DNA from 3 places in the Streptomyces sp. NPDC004542 genome. Region 3 is predicted to be linked to each of the others. Evidence: predicted binding sites of a transcription regulator. Region 3 holds the regulator's gene; each other region holds the start of a gene.

What was found. Region 3 encodes HrcA, which represses chaperone genes, less so after heat shock. Its sites were predicted from a motif close to TTNGCACTCNGNNNNNCNGAGTGCNAA; they were not measured.
Region 1: the regulator HrcA is predicted to act here: its motif matches at 2,496-2,522, upstream of groL (chaperonin GroEL).
Region 2: the regulator HrcA is predicted to act here: its motif matches at 1,773-1,799, upstream of groES (co-chaperone GroES).

The regions. Positions count from the first base shown of each region.
Region 1 covers NZ_JBEXLP010000002.1:138,898-145,521, forward strand. The annotation lists gene ABZX30_RS02155 (NADH:flavin oxidoreductase) at 1-437, opposite strand, end outside; gene groL (chaperonin GroEL) at 710-2,332, opposite strand; gene ABZX30_RS02165 (cold-shock protein) at 2,700-2,903, opposite strand; gene ABZX30_RS02170 (ubiquitin-like small modifier protein 1) at 3,348-3,623, opposite strand; gene thrC (threonine synthase) at 3,661-4,947, opposite strand; SAM riboswitch class I at 4,966-5,134, opposite strand; gene ABZX30_RS02180 (glucosyl-3-phosphoglycerate synthase) at 5,266-6,210, shown strand; gene ABZX30_RS02185 (trehalose-6-phosphate synthase) at 6,317-6,624, shown strand, end outside.
Region 2 covers NZ_JBEXLP010000001.1:290,789-297,412, reverse strand. The annotation lists gene ABZX30_RS01395 (polysaccharide deacetylase family protein) at 1-821, shown strand, start outside; gene ABZX30_RS01390 (polysaccharide deacetylase family protein) at 818-1,660, shown strand; gene groES (co-chaperone GroES) at 1,946-2,254, shown strand; gene groL (chaperonin GroEL) at 2,379-4,004, shown strand; gene ABZX30_RS01375 (ester cyclase) at 4,119-4,826, opposite strand; gene ABZX30_RS01370 (SDR family oxidoreductase) at 4,900-5,673, opposite strand; gene ABZX30_RS01365 (MOSC domain-containing protein) at 5,726-6,394, opposite strand; gene ABZX30_RS01360 (LysR family transcriptional regulator) at 6,474-6,624, shown strand, end outside.
Region 3 covers NZ_JBEXLP010000014.1:93,289-99,912, forward strand. The annotation lists gene ABZX30_RS11435 (nitronate monooxygenase) at 1-852, opposite strand, end outside; gene dnaJ (molecular chaperone DnaJ) at 1,078-2,214, opposite strand; gene hrcA (heat-inducible transcriptional repressor HrcA) at 2,215-3,231, opposite strand; gene ABZX30_RS11450 (MBL fold metallo-hydrolase) at 3,406-4,143, shown strand; gene ABZX30_RS11455 (DUF3097 domain-containing protein) at 4,175-4,990, shown strand; gene ABZX30_RS11460 (Uma2 family endonuclease) at 4,968-5,546, opposite strand; gene hemW (radical SAM family heme chaperone HemW) at 5,646-6,624, opposite strand, start outside.

The DNA of each region.
Region 1 (6,624 bases), on a different contig from region 3:
TTGCCGGTGGGCTCGGCACCCGCGGTGACCAGACCGGACGGGCCCACCGCGGGGGCGTCCGGGAACGGGGGCTGGCCCTGCTTGCGGACCATGCCGATGTGCCACAGCTGCGGCACGATCGTGCCGCCCGCCTCGTGCACCGCTCCGGCCACCTTCTGCCAGCCCGTGAGCTGCTCCTCACCGTGGAACCGGGGCACGCGGTCACTGTTGCCCGCCGACTCGTGACCGACGTACGTACCCTCGGTGACGATCAGGCCCACCCCGGCGGCGGCACGACGGGCGTAGTACGACAGCACGTCCTCGCCGGGGACGCCGCCCGGGGAGAACATGCGGGTCATCGGCGCCATCGCGATGCGGTTCGGGACGGTCAGGCCGTTGATCGTCGTCGGCCGGGAGAGGATCTGGGCCGCGCGGGAGGCGTGGGGCGTGGCGGTCACGTGTGGGCTCCTCGTGAGGTGTGGGGACAACCGACTGGTATGTGCACGCGCATTGTTGCACCGCCTTAAGCAAAACACCCGCTCCGGGCCACGCATTCCGCACCCCGGTTCCGCCATCGCGTGATCCAGCACACACCCGGACGTCCTGACCGCCGAGGAGCTCAAGGACTACGCCGACTGAGGCCCACGAAACGCCCGAGGGCGGCACCCCCAGCCAGAAGCTGGACGTACCGCCCTCGGTCCGAAGGACAGGCGATCAACCGTCAGGCCGATCAGAAGTCCATGTCACCGCCCGGCATGCCGCCGCCGGCGGGCGCGGCGGCCTTCTCCGGCTTGTCGGCGATGACGGCCTCGGTAGTGAGGAACAGCGCGGCGATGGAGGCGGCGTTCTGCAGGGCAGAGCGGGTCACCTTCGCCGGGTCGATGATGCCCTCGGCGATCATGTCGACGTACTCGCCGGTCGCGGCGTTCAGGCCGTGGCCGACCGTCAGGTTGCGCACCTTCTCCACGACGACGCCACCCTCGAGACCACCGTTGACGGCGATCTGCTTGAGCGGGGCCTCCAGCGCGAGCTTCACGGCGTTGGCGCCGGTCGCCTCGTCACCCTCGAGCTCCAGCTTCTCGAAGACCTGGGAGGCCTGGAGCAGGGCCACGCCACCACCGGCGACGATGCCCTCCTCGACGGCCGCCTTGGCGTTGCGGACGGCGTCCTCGATGCGGTGCTTGCGCTCCTTGAGCTCGACCTCGGTGGCGGCACCGGCCTTGATGACGGCCACGCCGCCCGCGAGCTTGGCCAGGCGCTCCTGGAGCTTCTCGCGGTCGTAGTCGGAGTCGCTGTTCTCGATCTCGGCGCGGATCTGGTTGACCCGGCCGTTGACCTGGTCCGAGGAGCCGGCACCGTCGACGATGGTGGTCTCGTCCTTGGTGATGACCACCTTGCGGGCCTTGCCCAGCAGGTCGAGGGTGGCGTTCTCCAGCTTGAGACCGACCTCCTCGGAGATGACCTCGCCGCCCGTGAGGATGGCGATGTCGCCGAGCATGGCCTTGCGGCGGTCGCCGAAGCCCGGGGCCTTGACGGCGACGGACTTGAAGGTGCCGCGGATCTTGTTGACGACCAGGGTCGACAGGGCCTCGCCCTCGACGTCCTCGGCGATGATCAGCAGCGGCTTGCCCGACTGCATGACCTTCTCCAGCAGCGGGAGCAGGTCCTTGACCGAGGAGATCTTGGAGTTGGCGATCAGGATGTACGGGTCGTCGAGGACGGCCTCCATACGCTCCATGTCGGTGGCGAAGTACGCCGAGATGTAGCCCTTGTCGAAGCGCATACCCTCGGTGAGCTCCAGCTCCAGACCGAAGGTCTGGGACTCCTCGACGGTGATGACGCCTTCCTTGCCGACCTTGTCCATGGCCTCGGCGATGAGCTCGCCGATCTGGGTGTCGGCGGCGGAGATGGAGGCCGTGGAAGCGATCTGCTCCTTGGTCTCGACGTCCTTCGCCTGCTCCAGCAGGGCGGCGGAGACGGCCTCGACGGCCTTCTCGATACCGCGCTTGAGGGCCATCGGGTTGGCGCCGGCGGCTACGTTGCGCAGGCCCTCCTTGACCAGGGCCTGGGCGAGAACGGTCGCGGTGGTCGTACCGTCACCGGCGACGTCGTCCGTCTTCTTGGCGACTTCCTTGACCAGCTCGGCGCCGATCTTCTCGTACGGGTCCTCGAGCTCGATCTCCTTGGCGATGGACACACCATCGTTGGTGATCGTGGGGGCGCCCCACTTCTTCTCGAGGACGACGTTGCGGCCCTTGGGGCCGAGCGTCACCTTGACGGCGTCCGCGAGCTGGTTCATGCCGCGCTCGAGGCCGCGCCGCGCCTCCTCGTCGAACGCGATGATCTTGGCCATGTGAAGTGGTCCCTCCAGGACTGGGGGTGATTCCTTCGGACCGCGCCCGCGCCCGCGACGGACGGCTCGCGGACCTCGTGGTTCCTTGCCCCACTTGGCCTGCGGGCCTCACCGACCCGGTCCTTCGCTGTCACTCTCACCTTCAGAGTGCTAACGCCAATGATTAGCACTCGGCATGCCTGAGTGCAAGGCGCGCCCGCGAAGCGGGCTCGATGAGGGGTGGCGGTCGGGTGACGGGCGGGCGCAAGCGGCTACGGGGGTCCGGGCGGGGCGCTGCGCCGTGCGCGAACAGGCCGCGCGGCGCCCTCCGGGCAGGGCGAAGGGCCCGCATCCTCCCGGATGCGGGCCCTCCACCCTGTGAAAACGTTCAGGCGGTGACGCGAACCATGTCGGCCTGCGGACCCTTCTGGCCCTGCGAGATCTCGAACTCGACCCGCTGACCCTCTTCCAGGGTGCGGTAGCCGTCCATCTGAATCGCGCTGTAGTGGACGAAGACGTCCGCACCACCGTCGACCGCGATGAAGCCGTACCCCTTCTCCGCGTTGAACCACTTGACGGTGCCCTGAGCCATGCCTAACTCCCCTATTACTGGCCCTTGCACGGATCCACACTTCGCGGATCCGGGTCAGACCTCACCCCCCAACTGGTCTGGGGGCGTGCGCCGGAACGCGTCGACCGCGGCCGAATGTATCTGTCCAACTGCCGTCTGCAACAGGTCAATCGGACGAGAAATCTGGACGGCAGCGGTCGGGAATCTGCCAAAAATTCGGCTGAATTCTGGGCAAGTCGGGCTCCACAAAAGCTGCATAAGGCGCAAAAGGTTCGCACACTTTGGCTACTTCTTGTCGGGTGTGCGATACGAATCCGGGGGCCCTGCCCCGGGTTCCGGGAGCGCGTTCCCCAACTCTACCGTGCTCAACCACACTGAATTGCCCCCTCCGCTTCTCTCGCGGAGGGGGCAATTCGATGAACTCTCGGTGCTACGCATTACCGACGGTAATGTTCGGTCATTCGGTCAGCCGCCGGCCACGGCCGGAATGATGGAGACGCCCGCGCCGTCCGGGGTCTCGGTCTGCAGACCCTGCTCGAACCGCACGTCGTCGTCGTTGACGTACACGTTGACGAAGCGACGCAGCTTGCCCTGGTCGTCCAGGACGCGGGCGGCGATGCCGGTGTGGTTCTTCTCCAGGTCGGCGATGACGTCGGCGAGGGTCGCGCCCTCGGCCTGGACCTCGGCCTGGCCGCCCGTGTAGGTGCGCAGGATGGTCGGGATACGAACGGTGACGCTCATGCGGTGTGACCTCCGATGGGTGAGCGGGGCGGGACGCCTAGGCGAGGCCGGCCTGGCGGAAGGAATCGAGGGTGGGACGGATCGTGGCGGTCAGACCGGTGCCCGCCACCGCGTCCAGCGTCTTCAGCCCGTCGCCCGTGTTGAGGACGACGGTCGTCGCGGCCGGGTCGAGGAGGCCGTCCTTGATCAGCTTGCGGGTGACGCCGACGGTCACCCCGCCCGCCGTCTCGGCGAAGATGCCCTCCGTGCGGGCCAGCAGCTTGATGGCGTCCACCACCTCTTCGTCCGTCACGTCCTCCACCGCGCCGCCCGTGCGGCGCGCGATGTCGAGGACGTACGGCCCGTCCGCCGGGTTGCCGATGGCGAGGGACTTGGCGATGGTGTTCGGCTTCTGCGGGCGCACGACGTCGTGGCCCGCCTTGAACGCGGTGGACACCGGCGAGCAGCCCTCGGCCTGGGCGCCGAAGATCTTGTACGGCTTGTCCTCGACCAGGCCGAGCTTGATCAGCTCCTGCAGACCCTTGTCGATCTTGGTGAGCTGGGAACCGGAGGCGATCGGCACGACGATCTGGTCCGGCAGCCGCCAGCCGAGCTGCTCGCAGATCTCGTACGCCAGGGTCTTGGACCCCTCGGCGTAGTACGGGCGCAGGTTGACGTTGACGAAGCCCCAGCCCTCGCCCGCCGGGTCGCCGATCAGCTCGGAGCAGAAACGGTTCACGTCGTCGTAGTTGCCCTCGATGCCGACGAGCTCGCCGCCGTAGACCGCGGCCATGACGACCTTGCCCTGCTCCAGGTCGTGCGGGATGAACATGCAGGACCTGAAGCCCGCCCGGGCCGCGGCGGCGCCCACCGCGCCGGCCAGGTTGCCGGTGGAGGAGCAGGAGAGGGTGGTGAAACCGAAGGCGCGCGCCGCCTCCAGCGCCTGGGCGACCACCCGGTCCTTGAAGGAGTGCGTCGGGTTGCCGGAGTCGTCCTTCACGTACAGGCGCGACGGCTCGATGCCGAGTTCGCGGGCCAGGTTGTCGGCCTTGACGAGCTTGGTCCAGCCGGGGTTGAGGTTCGGCTTGTCCGCCACGTCGGCCGGGACCGGCAGCAGCGGGGCGTAGCGCCAGATGTTCGCGGGGCCCGCCTCGATGCGCCTGCGGAGCTCCTCGGTGTCGTAGGACGAGAAGTCGTAGGCGATCTCGAGCGGGCCGAAACACTCCTCGCAGGCGAAGACCGGTCCGAGCGGCACCCGGTGGCCGCACTCCCGACAGCTCAGAGCGGCGGCGGGGCCGAGGTCTACGGTGGAGTCGGTGGTGCTTGCAACAGTCTGCACAGCCATGTGAGGCGAGGCCCTTTCTCCTCATCTTCCTCACGACGCATCTCGCCGTGAGACGGATTTGGCACCTTCCCTAGCCGGGAGCCTCGCGGAACGATCAGCTGTGCTGGCACAGCGACCGGTACGAGAACCGACTGGAGGGTTGCCGGGGCTTCATCGGGCCGTGTCCCTCTGCCCCTCTGGATGAGCGGTATTCGGTTGTGAACAGCGGTGACCTCGGACATGCGATGGTCATCCGCGTTGTTCAAGACTGTAACCGAAGGCCGGGACAGTTGAGATAGTCGTCCGAACCGCGAGACAAACAGTGAGGAGCCGCGCACCGTGCTGGAAGAAGTCGAGCGCTGGCTGGGCACCCGCTCCTGGTCCGTGACCGATCGTCCCCTCCACCAGATCCTGGCCGCCAAGCAGCGCACGGGCCAGTCGGTCAGCGTCGTGCTGCCGGCGCTCAACGAGGAGGGGACGGTCGGCGACATCGTCGCGATCATCCGTCACGACCTCATGCAGCAGGCCCCGCTCGTCGACGAGATCGTCGTCGTCGACTCGGGGTCCACCGACCGCACCTCCGAGGTGGCCGCCGCCGCGGGCGCCCGGGTCGTCCACCGCGACGCCGTCCTGCCGCGGATACCGGCCCTGCCCGGCAAGGGCGAGGTCCTGTGGCGGTCGCTGCTGGTCACGAGCGGGGACATCGTCTGTTTCATCGACGCCGACCTGAGGGAGTTCTCCTCGGACTTCGTCTCGGGGATCGTCGGCCCGCTGCTGACCGACCCGGGCGTGGACCTGGTCAAGGGCATGTACGACCGTCCGCTCGGCGGCACGGCGGGCCAGGGCGGTCGGGTCACCGAGCTGATGGCGCGACCGCTGCTGAACATGCACTGGCCGCAGCTGGCCGGCTTCGTGCAGCCGCTCGGCGGGGAGTACGCGGCCCGCCGCTCCCTGCTGGAGCAGCTGCCCTTCCCGGTCGGGTACGGCGTGGAGCTCGGCATGCTGGTCGACGCGCTGCACCTGGTCGGCCTGGACGCCCTCGCCCAGGTGGACGTGGGGGTGCGCAAACACCGCCACCAGGACGGGCAGGCGCTGGGCCGGATGGCCGCCGCCATCTACCGCACCGCCCAGCTCCGGCTGGCCCGCGGTCACCTCGTCCGGCCCGTCCTCACCCAGTTCGAGCGGGGCGAGGACGGCTTCGAGCCGCGCACCTTTTCCGTGGACACGGAGGAACGGCCGCCGATGGTGGAGATCGCGGAGTACGCGGCACGGCGGGTGGCCTGAGCCCGCCCGTATTCCCGTCCGCATCCCGTCCGTATCCCGCCGGTGTCACCGCGCGGGGGAGGGAACGTACGTTTGAGCGTTTGCGGGCCGGGCTAGGTTGAGACTCATGGCTTCCACGCACGGTGCTGAGGTGCTGGTCGCGTCCAATCGCGGCCCGGTTTCGTACGAGGTCCGGCAGGACGGTTCGCTGCACGCCAAACGGGGCGGCGGCGGGCTGGTCTCCGGGCTGTCGGCCATCGGCCCGCACACGGACGCGGTGTGGGTGTGCGCCGCGCTGAGCGACGCCGACCGGGAGGCCGTGCGCCGCTCCGGCGGCGGCCGGCGGCTGTCCGTCGACGAGACCGGCGGTCAGCAGGTGCGGATGCTGGACATCGACGCGACGGTCTTCTCCGACGCGTACAACGGCATCGCGAA
Region 2 (6,624 bases), on a different contig from region 3:
CGGGCACGGCCCCGGACGTCCGGCCGGCCCCGGGCCAGCAGCGCCTCCGCGGGCCCGCCGAGGCCCTGGACTCCTACGCCTCCCGGCTGCGTACCTCCCACGCCGCCCTGGCCGCCGCCGCCCGGCGCTGGGGCCTGGCCGCGGCCCCGCTGACACCGCCGCCGCCCCCCGCCCGCAAGCCGCGGATCACCGCCCGCGACGGATTCGAGGTCGACGGCCAGGAGGAACTGGACCTGCCTCCGGTCTTCACCACGGTCCCCACCCGGCAGAAGATCGTCTTCCTCACGATCGACGACGGCGCCGAGAAGGACCCGGCCTTCCTGCGCATGATGAGCGACCTGAAGATCCCCTACACCGCGTTCCTCAGCAACTACCTGGTCGAGGACGACTACGGCTACTTCCGGACGATGCAGGCCAAGGGCATCACCCTCAACAACCACACCCTCACCCACCCCTACCTGCCGGGCCTGTCCTACGACGAGCAGCGCGACGAGATCTGCGGCATGCAGCGGATCATGCGCGAGCAGTTCGGCAAGACCCCGGCCGTCTTCCGCCCGCCCTACGGCAACTACAACCGCGACACCCTGCTCGCCGCCAAGTCCTGCGGCATCAAGTACGCGCCCATCTGGGACGAGGAGGTCTACGTCGACCACTGGGAGTACCGGGAGGACGACCAGAGCCTGCACCCCGGCGACATCGTCCTGACCCACTTCCGGGGACGGGACGACTGGAACGGCACGATGGTCGACGACATGCGCCGGTTCCTGGACAAGGTCACGGCCGAGGGGTACGCGGTGGCCCGCCTGGAGGACTACCTGTGAGGCGGCGGTGGCGGCGACGCCGGGTCCTGGCCGCCGCCGCGCTCACCGGGGCCGCACTCCTCCTCGCCGGCTGCGCCCAGTCCGTCGACCCGATCGAACGGCTGGGTGAGAAGGCGGCCCAGCGGGTACGCCACCCCGCGCCCGCCCGTGACGTGGCGTACCGCCACTGGGGGCTGCGCGCCCCGCTCGCCCCCGCCCCGAGCCCCCCGGCCCGCGTTCCGCTCCGTCCCCGCGCGCCCCGCCGGAGGGGCCTGCCCCCGCTCCCGGTCGTCGACCGCGTCCCGACCTCCGACAAGGTCGTCTTCCTCACCTACGACGACGGCGCCGAGAAGGACCCGCGCTTCGTCGACATGGTCCGCGAACTGCGCCTCCCGGTGAGCATGTTCCTCACCGACAGCGTCGTGGGCCCCGGCTACGGCCACTTCGCCCGCCTGCGGTCGGTCGGCGCCGCCGTCCAGAACCACACCCTCGACCATCCCGCCATGGCCGGACTGCCCTACGCCGGCCAGCGCGCCGAGATCTGCGGCCAGCAGGAGAAACTCCGGTCCCGCTTCGGCGTCCGCCCCCGCCTCTTCCGCCCGCCCTACGGCACGTACGACGCCACGACGCTGCGCGCCGCCGCCGACTGCGGCATCTCGGCGGTGGTCCTCTGGCGCGCCTCCGTGACGGCCGACGCCCTCGCCTACGCCAGGGGCGAACACCGTCTCCACCGCGGCGACATCATCCAGGTGGGCCCCGAGGGATCCACCGGCCCGGACCTGAAGGACCGCACCCTGCGCCTCCTGCGCGAGGCGCAGGCCCGGGGCCTGACGGTGGGCCGCCTGGAGGACTACGTCTGAGGACGCCTTCGCGTGCCGCTCGGCTCCGCCCGGCCGAAGCGGGGCCCGGGGGCAAAGGCCCCCGGCGGACGGCCGCCGACCCCCCCCGCACACCCGACGCGCCGCACGGCAACTGGCACTCCGCTTGACCGAGTGCTAATCGCGGTCATAGTCTCGGTTCTGGCACTCGCCACAGGAGAGTGCCAACAAAGCGACGGGCAGGTCCGGCACCCGCGACGACGGATCGACCTGGTCGCCACCTCAGACAGTTAACCCCGTGAGATCTCCGAAGGGGGAGGTCGGATCGTGACGACCGCCAGCACCAAGGTTGCCATCAAGCCGCTCGAGGACCGCATCGTGGTCCAGCCGCTGGACGCCGAGCAGACCACGGCCTCTGGCCTGGTCATCCCGGACACCGCCAAGGAGAAGCCCCAGGAGGGCGTCGTCCTGGCCGTGGGCCCGGGCCGCTTCGAGGACGGTAACCGTCTTCCGCTCGACGTCTCCGTCGGCGACGTCGTGCTCTACAGCAAGTACGGCGGTACCGAGGTGAAGTACAACGGCGAGGAGTACCTCGTCCTCTCGGCCCGCGACGTCCTCGCGATCATCGAGAAGTAGTTCACCGCTTCACCTCCAAGCACCTTTGCTTGAACTGCGCCCCTGGCCCCCGCATCCGTAAGAAGCCGGGCGCCCGGGGCGCAGTGCCGTTTTGATCCAGATTTCCGAGAGGGCTCCCGCTGCCATGGCGAAGATCCTGAAGTTCGACGAGGACGCCCGTCGCGCCCTCGAGCGCGGCGTCAACAAGCTGGCCGACACGGTCAAGGTGACGATCGGCCCCAAGGGCCGCAACGTCGTCATCGACAAGAAGTTCGGCGCTCCGACCATCACCAACGACGGCGTCACCATCGCCCGTGAGGTGGAGATCGAGGACCCGTACGAGAACCTCGGCGCCCAGCTGGTGAAGGAGGTGGCGACCAAGACCAACGACATCGCGGGTGACGGTACGACCACCGCCACCGTGCTGGCCCAGGCGCTCGTCCGCGAGGGTCTGAAGAACGTCGCCGCCGGCGCCTCCCCGGCCGCTCTGAAGAAGGGCATCGACGCCGCGGTCAAGGCCGTCTCCGACGACCTGCTCGCCTCGGCCCGCCCGATCGACGAGAAGTCGGACATCGCCGCCGTCGCCGCGCTGTCCGCCCAGGACCAGCAGGTCGGCGAGCTCATCGCCGAGGCCATGGACAAGGTCGGCAAGGACGGCGTCATCACCGTCGAGGAGTCCAACACCTTCGGGCTGGAGCTGGACTTCACCGAGGGCATGGCCTTCGACAAGGGCTACCTGTCGCCGTACTTCGTGACCGACCAGGAGCGTATGGAGGCCGTCCTCGACGACCCGTACATCCTGATCAACCAGGGCAAGATCTCCTCGATCGCCGACCTGCTGCCGCTGCTGGAGAAGGTCATCCAGACCAACTCCTCCAAGCCGCTGCTGATCATCGCCGAGGACGTCGAGGGCGAGGCCCTGTCCACCCTGGTCGTCAACAAGATCCGCGGCACCTTCAACGCGGTCGCGGTCAAGGCCCCCGGCTTCGGTGACCGCCGCAAGGCGATGCTGCAGGACATGGCGATCCTCACCGGCGCCACGGTCATCTCCGAGGAGGTCGGCCTCAAGCTCGACCAGGTCGGCCTGGACGTGCTGGGCTCCGCCCGCCGTGTCACGGTCACCAAGGACGACACGACCATCGTCGACGGCGCCGGCAACTCCGAGGACGTCGTGGGCCGCGTCGCGCAGATCAAGGCCGAGATCGAGAACACCGACTCCGACTGGGACCGCGAGAAGCTCCAGGAGCGCCTCGCGAAGCTGGCCGGCGGCGTGTGCGTGATCAAGGTCGGCGCCGCCACCGAGGTGGAGCTGAAGGAGAAGAAGCACCGTCTGGAGGACGCCATCTCCGCGACCCGCGCCGCGGTCGAGGAGGGCATCGTCTCCGGTGGTGGCTCCGCACTGGTCCACGCCGTCAAGGTCCTCGAGGGCAACCTCGACAAGACCGGCGACGAGGCCACCGGTGTCGCGGTCGTCCGCCGCGCCGCCGTCGAGCCGCTGCGCTGGATCGCCGAGAACGCCGGCCTCGAGGGCTACGTCATCGTCTCCAAGGTGGCCGAGCTGGAGAAGGGCAACGGCTACAACGCCGCCACCGGCGAGTACGGCGACCTGGTCAAGGCCGGCGTCATCGACCCGGTGAAGGTCACCCGCTCCGCCCTGGAGAACGCCGCCTCCATCGCCTCCCTCCTGCTGACGACCGAGACCCTGGTCGTCGAGAAGAAGGAAGAGGAAGAGCCGGCCGCCGCCGGCCACGGCCACGGGCACGCCCACTGAGCCCTGAGCCGGGTTCCGGCCCCGGCTGAGCCGGGCCGAGCCGACGGTGCCCAGTCCCCCGCGGGGGACTGGGCACCGTTTCGTTCTCCCTGAGCCCGGGTGCGCGCCGGGCGACTACTGCTCCAGCGCGTCCAGCGCCCCCAGCTGCTGCATCAGCCCCAGCTGGTCGTGCTGCCACCAGGTCTCGGCGATCTTCCCGTTGTCCCGGAAGCGGAACACGGTCGTCCCGGTCATGGTGACCTGCCTGTCCGTGGCGGGAATCCCCAGGAAGTCCGCCTTGTGCGTGGCGTTCCAGGTCCACCGCGTGCAGGCCCGGTCGCCCTGGGCGATCACGTCCTCGACCGCGAAGGCGAAGTCGAAGGCGTCCCGCCACATCCGGTACTCGCCGCGGACGGCGTCGAGACCGATCGTGTCCTGCGGGTTGACCGGGTCGTGGCTGTGGATGTCCTCGTCGAGCAGGTCGTTGAGCGGCGGCAGCTCACCCGGGGTGGCGAGCGTCCGGTGGAAGCGGCGGACCGTCGCCGCGTACAACGGCTCGTCCCGCACCACGTCCAGATCGGTGAACGTGGGCGTCTCGTCGCACAGGGCGACCATGTCCCGGAAGATCCGGCCGGTCTCCGGGAGCCGCGAGTTCCGCACCGCCTCCTCGTACGACGGGAACTCCACCACCTCGACGACGTGCGACGCGTCCGAGCGGTCCGTGCCGACCACCGCGTGCGTCGCGGTCCGCTTCCCCTTGGTCTGCTCGACCCAGTCGTCCATGAGCCGGTTCATCTCGTCCAGCCGGCTGGTCCTGCACTCGATGAGCTGTACGAAGGTCATGACGCCGCCTCCGGCCCCCCTGGTCCGGTTCCGTCACGCCCATTTTCGCACCGCAGTGACGGCGTCACCCGTCCTAGCGGGGCCCGTACTTGCGCCCCGTCCGAGAGCTGATCCCGCCCATCAGGCCGCGCGGCGCCACCTTCACCAGTCCCATCAGCACCTTGTAGCGCGGGTCCGGGACGGACAGCGACTTGCCGCGCGCGAGATCGGCCAGCGCCGCCGCGACCAGCTTGTCGGCGTCCAGCCACATCCAGTTCGGGATGTTGTCCGTGCCCATCCCGGCCCGCTCGTGGAACTCCGTGCGCACGAAGCCGGGGCACAGCGCCATCAGCCGGACGCCGCTGTCCGCCAGGTCCCTGGCCGCGCCCTGGGTGAACTGCACGACCCACGCCTTGGACGCCCCGTACGTACCCCGCGGCACGAAGGCCGCCACCGAGGCCACGTTGACCACGCCGCCGCGCCCGCGCTCCCGCATCGCCCCGGCGGCCGCCGACGTCAGCCGGAGCACCGCCTCGCAGTGCACCTTCAGCATCCGCAGCTCGTCGGCCATGGACACGTCCAGGTAGCGGCCCTTGTTGCCGAAGCCCGCGTTGTTGACCAGCAGGTCGACCGGGTTCCTGCGGTCACCCAGGCGGGCCGCGACCGCCTCGATGCCGTCGTCGGTGGCGAGGTCGGCGGTCAGCACCTCCGCCTCGATGCCGTGCCGGTCGTGCAGCTCGGTCGCCTGCTCGCGCAGCCGCTTGGTGTCCCGCGCGACCAGGACCAGGTCGTGCCCGTCCGCCGCCAGCCGCCGCGCGAACGCGGCGCCGATGCCCGCGGTCGATCCCGTAATCAGAGCCGTTGTCATGGCCCAAGGGTAGTTACCCGGACGGACCGCGTCCGCTACCGGTGACAGGCCTTCAGCGGCCCTGTTCGGCGACGTACTTGCGGGCCGCCGCCAGGGCCTCCGGGTGCAGCGCCGCACCGGCGGCGAGCAGGCGCGGCAGCAGCTCCCGCTCCGTGGTGACGGCGCGGAACTCCATCGCCGCCGTCACCCCGTGGTCCGGCCGGTGCACGATCTCGATCGGATCGCCCGCCCGTATCTCACCCGGCTCGATCACCCGCAGGTAGGCACCCGTCGCGCCCTTACGGGTGAACCTCTTCACCCAGCCCCGTTCGCCCAGGTGGCCCTGGAACGTACGGCAGGGGATCCGCCCCGAGGTCACCTCCAGAACCACCCCGGCACCGATCCGCCAGCGCTCGCCGACCAGCGCCCCGGAGACGTCCAGCCCGCTCGTCGTGAGGTTCTCGCCGAAGCGGCCGTTGGCCAGTGACCGGCCCAGCTCGGGCTCCCACGCGTCGAGGTCCTCGCGCGCGTACGCGTACACCGCCTGGTCGTCCCCGCCGTGATGGCGCAGCTCGCACACCGTGTCCCCGGCGAGCCCGCTCCCGCCCACCCCCTTCGGCCCCGGAGCGGCCACCCGCACCGGCCCGTCGGCCGGGCGCTTGTCGATGCCGGTCACCCCCTGGGGCTGGTCCGTGTACGGCACCACCTGCGGACGGCCGAGATTGACCGAGAGAAGCTTCATGCCCGCACGGTACGGGACGTGCCTCAAAGCGTCGACGCATTATTGGGCGCCGCACCCAAGACGGCCTTATGCTCGGGGGGTGATCGAGGCCCGTCATCTCCGCGTCCTGCGCGCCGTCGCCACCACCGGCTCCTTCTCGGCGGCGGGGCGCGAACTGGGCTGCACCCAGCCGGCGGTCAGCCAGCAGATGAAGGCCCTGGAGGCGTCGGTCGGCACCCCGCTGCTGGTCC
Region 3 (6,624 bases):
GCGCACGAAGCGGTTGACCAGTGCGCGGGCCGGGCGGCCGGAGAACGCGCGGGTCAGTTCGGTGCGGGCGTACAGCGGGTTGGTCAGCGCCTGCTTGTGCGGGGCCTTCGCGCCGGACTCGGGGGTGGCGAGGAACGCGGTGCCCAGCTGGGCCGCGCTCGCGCCGGCCGCCCTGACCGCGGCGATCTGGCTGCCGCGCATGATGCCGCCGGCGGCGACGATCGGGATGCCCACGGTCTCGCGGACCTGGGTGATCAGTGCGAGGAGGCCGATGCCGGAGCCGTCGTTCTCCTGGATGTCCCGGTGGGTGCCCTGGTGGCCGCCGGCCTCCACGCCCTGCGCTATGACCGCGTCGGCGCCGGCCCGCTCCACCGCGACGGCCTCCTCGGCGGTGGTCGCGGTGACCAGGGTGAGGGTTCCGGCGCGGCGCAGCGAGTCGAGCGCGTCCCGGCTCGGCACGCCGAAGTGGAACGAGACCACCGGGACCGGGTTGTCCAGCAGCACGGCGAGCTTGGCGTCGTAGCCGTCGTCCCGGCCGCTGTCCGGGTCGCCGAGCTCGGTCTCGTACCACGAGGCCTCGCCTGCCAGCTGGTGGGCGTAGACCTCCACGGCACCGGAATCGGGGTGTTCCGGCTGCGGCATGAAGAGGTTCACGCCGAAGGGACGGCCGGTCAGGCTCCGCAGCTGCTTGATCTCCTGGTACATGCCGTCGGCGGTCTTGTACCCGGCGGCGAGGAACCCCAGACCGCCCGCCTCCGACACGGCGGCGGCGAGCTGCGGGACGGAGACCCCGCCGGCCATGGGGGCCTGCACGATCGGATGAGGAACGAGATCGGTCAGTGCGGAGGACATGACGGCATGTTGTCACGTCCTCCGAACAAGTCCGAATCCGGGCTTCCTCTGACATATGCCAGAGGAATTGTCGGCGGTCAGGCACCGTAAACGCGGGCCTCACCGCCCGTTGAACGCGTCCTTCAACCGCGAGAACAACCCTTGCTGCCCCGGCTGACCCCGCCCACCCGGGGGACCACCCCCGGACCCCCGGCAGAACGAGCCGCACCCTCACCCGGACTCACCTCACCGCCCGTTGAACGCGTCCTTCAACCGCGAGAACAACCCCTGCTGCCCCGGCTGGAACTGGCCCTGTGGGCGTTCTTCGCCGCGGAGTTTGGCCAGTTCGCGCAGGAGCCGTTCCTGCTCGGGGTCGAGCTTGGTCGGGGTCTGGACCTCGACGTGGACGATGAGGTCGCCCCGGCCGCCGCCGCGCAGGTGCGTGACGCCCCGGCCGTGCAGCGGGATCGACTGGCCGGACTGGGTGCCCGGGCGGATGTCGACCTCTTCCATGCCGTCCAGCGTCTCCAGCGGCACCTTGGTGCCGAGGGAGGCCGCGGTCATCGGGATGGTGACCGTGCAGTGCAGGTCGTCGCCGCGCCGTTGGAAGGTGCTGTGCGGGAGTTCGTGGATCTCGACGTACAGGTCACCGGCGGGACCGCCGCCCGGTCCGACCTCGCCCTCGCCGGCGAGCTGGATGCGGGTGCCGTTGTCGACACCGGCGGGGATCTTGACCGTCAGGGTGCGGCGGGAGCGCACCCGGCCGTCGCCGGCGCACTCCGGGCACGGGGTCGGTACCACCGTGCCGAAGCCCTGGCACTGCGGACAGGGGCGGGAGGTCATGACCTGGCCCAGGAAGGACCGGGTGACCTGGGAGACCTCACCGCGACCGCGGCACATGTCACACGTCTGGGCGGTCGTACCCGGCGCGGCGCCCTCGCCGTTGCAGGTGTTGCAGACGACCGCCGTGTCGACCTGGATGTCCTTGGTCGTGCCGAAGGCCGCCTCGTCCAGCTCGACCTCGATACGGATCATCGCGTCCTGGCCGCGCCGGGTCCGCGAACGCGGGCCGCGCTGGGACGCGGTGCCGAAGAAGGCGTCCATGATGTCGGAGAAGTTGCCGAAGCCACCCGCCCCGAAGCCGCCCGCGCCGGCGCCGCCGGCCTGCGAGAGCGGGTCGCCGCCGAGGTCGTAGACCTGCTTCTTCTGCGGGTCCGACAGCACCTCGTAGGCGGCGTTGATCTCCTTGAACCGCTCCTGCGTCTTGGGATCAGGATTGACATCCGGGTGCAGCTCGCGTGCGAGCCGGCGGAAGGCCTTCTTGATCTCTTCCTGCGACGCGTCGCGGCGCACGCCGAGAACGGCGTAGTAGTCCGTGGCCACTTACGACTCCGCCAGGATCTGTCCGACGTACCGTGCCACTGCGCGTACCGCTCCCATCGTTCCCGGGTAGTCCATGCGGGTCGGTCCGACCACGCCGAGCTTGGCAACCGCCTCGCCGCCCGAACCGTAGCCGACCGACACCACCGAGGTGGAGTTGAGTCCCTCATGGGCGTTCTCGTGCCCGATGCGCACGGTCATGCCCGAATCCTTGGCCTCGCCCAGCAGCTTGAGCAGGACGACCTGCTCCTCGAGCGCCTCGAGCACCGGCCGGATGGTGAGGGGAAAGTCATGTCCGAAGCGGGTGAGATTGGCGGTACCGCCGATCATCAGCCGCTCCTCGTTCTCCTCGACCAGTGTCTCCAGCAGGGTGGAGAGCACGGTGGAGACCGTACCGCGATCCTCCGGGTCGAAGCCCTCCGGGAGGTCCTCGACCAGCCGCGGCACGTCGGTGAACCGGCGGCCCGCGACCCGGCTGTTGAGCCGCGCGCGCAGATCCGCCAGGGACGCCTCGCCGAAGGGGGCGGGGCAGTCGACCATCCGCTGCTCGACCCGGCCGGTGTCCGTGATCAGCACGAGCATCACGCGCGCCGGGGCGAGCGAGAGCAGCTCCACGTGCCGCACGGTCGAACGGGTCAGCGAGGGGTACTGCACGACCGCGACCTGCCGGGTCAGCTGCGCGAGCAGCCGCACCGTGCGGGCCACGACGTCGTCGAGGTCGACGGCGCCGTCGAGGAAGTTCTGGATCGCCCGCCGCTCGGGGCCGGTCATCGGCTTGACGCCCGCGAGCTTGTCGACGAAGAGCCGGTAGCCCTTGTCGGTGGGGATGCGCCCCGCGCTGGTGTGCGGCTGGGCGATGTACCCCTCGTCCTCCAGGGCCGCCATGTCGTTGCGGACGGTGGCCGGGGAGACGCCGAGGCTGTGCCGCTCGGTGAGCGCTTTCGAGCCGACGGGCTCCTCGGTGCCGACGTAGTCCTGGACGATGGCGCGCAGCACCTGCAGCCTGCGTTCACTCAGCATCCGCGCGCACCTCCAGCACATCGTCCCCTGCGGTCCTCGGGTCCTTCGCCTGGCACTCTGCGCTCGCGAGTGCCAGCATTCCCCGGCCCAGTGTACGGCCGTGGGGTACACCCCGGGCAAGGCCGGATCGTGCCGCCGCGCCCGGGTGGGACCGTTCCCCGCTAGCGTCGCGGTATGACGGTTGCTTGGGAAGAGCTGGGGTGGGAGCGGGTGGCCGCGGGGGTCGGACGGTGCCGGCTGCCGCGCTGGGACTGCACCACGGGACTGGTCCTCGGCGAGGGTACGGCGCTCGTGGTGGACGCCGGGTCGAGTCTCGCCGAAGGCGCGCGCCTGCGCGCACAGGCGCAGGAGCTGGCCGGGGGCCGTGTGACCCATCTCGCGCTCACCCACCCCCATTTCGACCATGTGCTGGGCGCGGCGGCCTTCGCGGGCGCGGAGATCTTCGCGGCGGTGGGCATGGACACCGTGCTCACGCACGAGCGCGAGGAGCTCCGCCTGGACGCCGTCCGGCAGGGCCTGCCGGTGGCGGAGGCGGACGAGGCGGTGGACTCCCTCCCTCTGCCCCGCCACCTGGTCTCGGGCGAGTGGACCCTCGACCTGGGCGACGGACGACAGGTGCTGCTGGCCAACGTCGGCCCGGGGCACAGCGCCCACGACCTGGCGGTGCTGGTTCCCGGCTCGGTCCCCGGCGAGCCCGAGGTGGTGTTCTGCGGCGACCTGGTCGAGGAGTCCGGCGATCCCCAGGCCGGCCCCGACGCCGTACCGTCCCACTGGCCGGCCGCCCTCGACCGGCTGCTCGACCTCGGCGGCGAGGACGCGCTGTACGTGCCCGGTCACGGAGCGGTGGTGGACGCGGCGTTCGTGCGGCGGCAACGCGACGAGCTGGCGGCGCGTTTCGGCGTGTCGCCCTGATGGCGGTACGGCTTCTCCTATCGTCATCCGAATGCGCCAGTATCCCGCCGATCTGAACCCTCCCTGGAAGAAACCCAAGCCCGTCCCGGAGGTGCCCGCGGAGCCCGGTCTGGTGGTCGAGGAGCCCGGCACCGGCTTCTGCGGCGCGGTGATCCGCTGCGAGGCGGGCACGGTGACCCTGGAGGACCGCTTCCGCAAGCACCGGGTGTTCCCGCTGGAACCGGGCGGGTTCCTGCTCGAGGGCAGGGTGGTCACGCTGGTGCGGCCGGCGTCGTCGGCTCCGGTACGTCCCACCCGTACCGCCTCCGGTTCGGTCGCCGTCCCGGGCGCACGCGCGCGCGTGGCCCGTGCCGGGCGCATCTACGTCGAGGGCCGGCACGACGCGGAACTGGTCGAGAAGGTGTGGGGCGACGACCTGCGCGTCGAGGGCGTGGTCGTGGAGTACCTGGAGGGCGTGGACGACCTGCCCGCCGTCGTGGCCGAGTTCGGGCCGGGGCCGGACGCGCGGCTGGGTGTCCTGGTGGACCACCTGGTCCCGGGCACGAAGGAGTGGCGGATCGCGCAGTCGGTGACCAGTGAGCACGCGCTGGTGGTCGGCCACCCGTACATCGACATCTGGGAGGCGGTGAAGCCGTCGGCCCTGGGGATTCCGGGCTGGCCACAGGTGCCGCACGGCCAGGACTGGAAGACGGGGGTGTGCCGGGCGCTGGGGTGGCCTTCGGACAACACCGGAGCGGTGTGGCAGGCGATCCTGGCGCGGGTGGGTTCCTACAAGGACCTGGAGCCGGAGTTGCTGGGGCGGGTGGAGGAGCTGATCGACTTCGTCACGGGTAGCGGTGGGGCCTGACGCCCTTGTAGGTGCCGAATTCGGTGGTGTCCAGCTCGACGCCGAGTGATTCCAGCGGGAGTGCAGCGCCGAATCGGGTGATCCTCTGGGCCTGGTAGTCGGCCTCGTCCCCCATGCCTACGGGCTCCGTGAGCAGGACGCAGTGTGCCATGATCGGGTCGATGATCAGGTAAGCGGGGATCTCGCCTGCCGCGTAGACGGAACGCTTGACGCCGTAGTCCCGGTCGACGCTCGTCTTGGAGACCACCTCGACCACCAACGTGATCAACTGCGACGGCAGCAGGCGCCCCGAGTCCGGGGCGACGCCGCGTTGAATGACCACCAGATCCGGAATGGGCTCGCTGGCCTCGTTGATGATGTCCACGTCCGTCGTCTGAAGCCGTGCCCAGCGTTTGCGCGGGATCTGGTCCTGCACCTCCTCCACAATCCGGTTGTGCACCAGATCCGGAGCGGCCATCATCACGATTTCTCCCCGAAGAAGCTCGACCTTGACGCCCTCCGGAGGTTCGAACTCCTCGAAGAACCTGGTCATCCCACGCTCGTCCACAGCGGTCATCTCCGTGGCCTCCACATCCGCCGCGTCCTGTTGGCGGCAGCCTACGAACCAGGTTAGGGACCGAACCGGCGTTCCGGGGGGATTCACTCGCCGGAGTGATCAGTCGACCAAGTCCCGCACCACCGCGTCCGCCAGCAGCCGCCCCCGCAGCGTCAGCACCGCCCGCCCCTCCTCGTACGGCCCCGCCTCCAGCAGCCCGTCGCCCAGCGCCCGCCGTGAAGCCGCCAGCCCGTCCTCCTTCAGCAGGGACAGCGGCACCCCCTCCCGCAGCCGCAGCTCCAGCAGGATCCGCTCCACCCGCCGGTCTTCGTCGGACAGCAGCTCCCGCCCGGCGCCCGGCGAGCGGCCCGACGCCAGCGCCGCCGCGTACGCCCCGGGATGCTTCACGTTCCACCAGCGGACGCCCCCCACGTGCGAGTGCGCCCCCGGTCCCGCGCCCCACCAGTCGGCGCCCCGCCAGTACAGCTCGTTGTGCAGGCAGCGGCCCGCCTCGGAACCGGCCCAGTTGGAGACCTCGTACCACTCGAAGCCGGCCGCCGACAGCCGCTCCTCCGCGATCAGGTAGCGGTCGGCGTGGACGTCGTCGTCGGTCATCGGGACCTCGCCCCGGCGGATGCGGCGGGCGAGCTGGGTGCCCTCCTCGACGATCAGCGCGTACGCGCTGATGTGGTCCGGGCCGGCGCCCAGGGCCGCGTCGAGCGAGGCCCGCCAGTCGTCGTCGGACTCACCGGGGGTGCCGTAGATCAGGTCCAGGTTGACGTGCTCGAAGCCCGCCGCGCGCGCCTGAGCCACGCGCTCCTCGGGCCGGCCCGGGGTGTGCGTCCGGTCGAGCACGCGCAGCACGTGCCGCTTCGCGCTCTGCATGCCGAGGGAGATCCGGGTGAAGCCGCCCTCCCGCAGCCGCGCCAGGTACGCCGGGTCCACCGACTCCGGGTTCGCCTCGGTCGTGACCTCCGCGTCCGCCGCCAGGCCGAACTCGTCCCGGATCGCCCCCAGCATCCGTACCAGGTCGTCGGCGGCCAGCAGCGTGGGCGTACCGCCCCCGACGAACACCGTGCGGACCTCGCGCGGGTCGTCG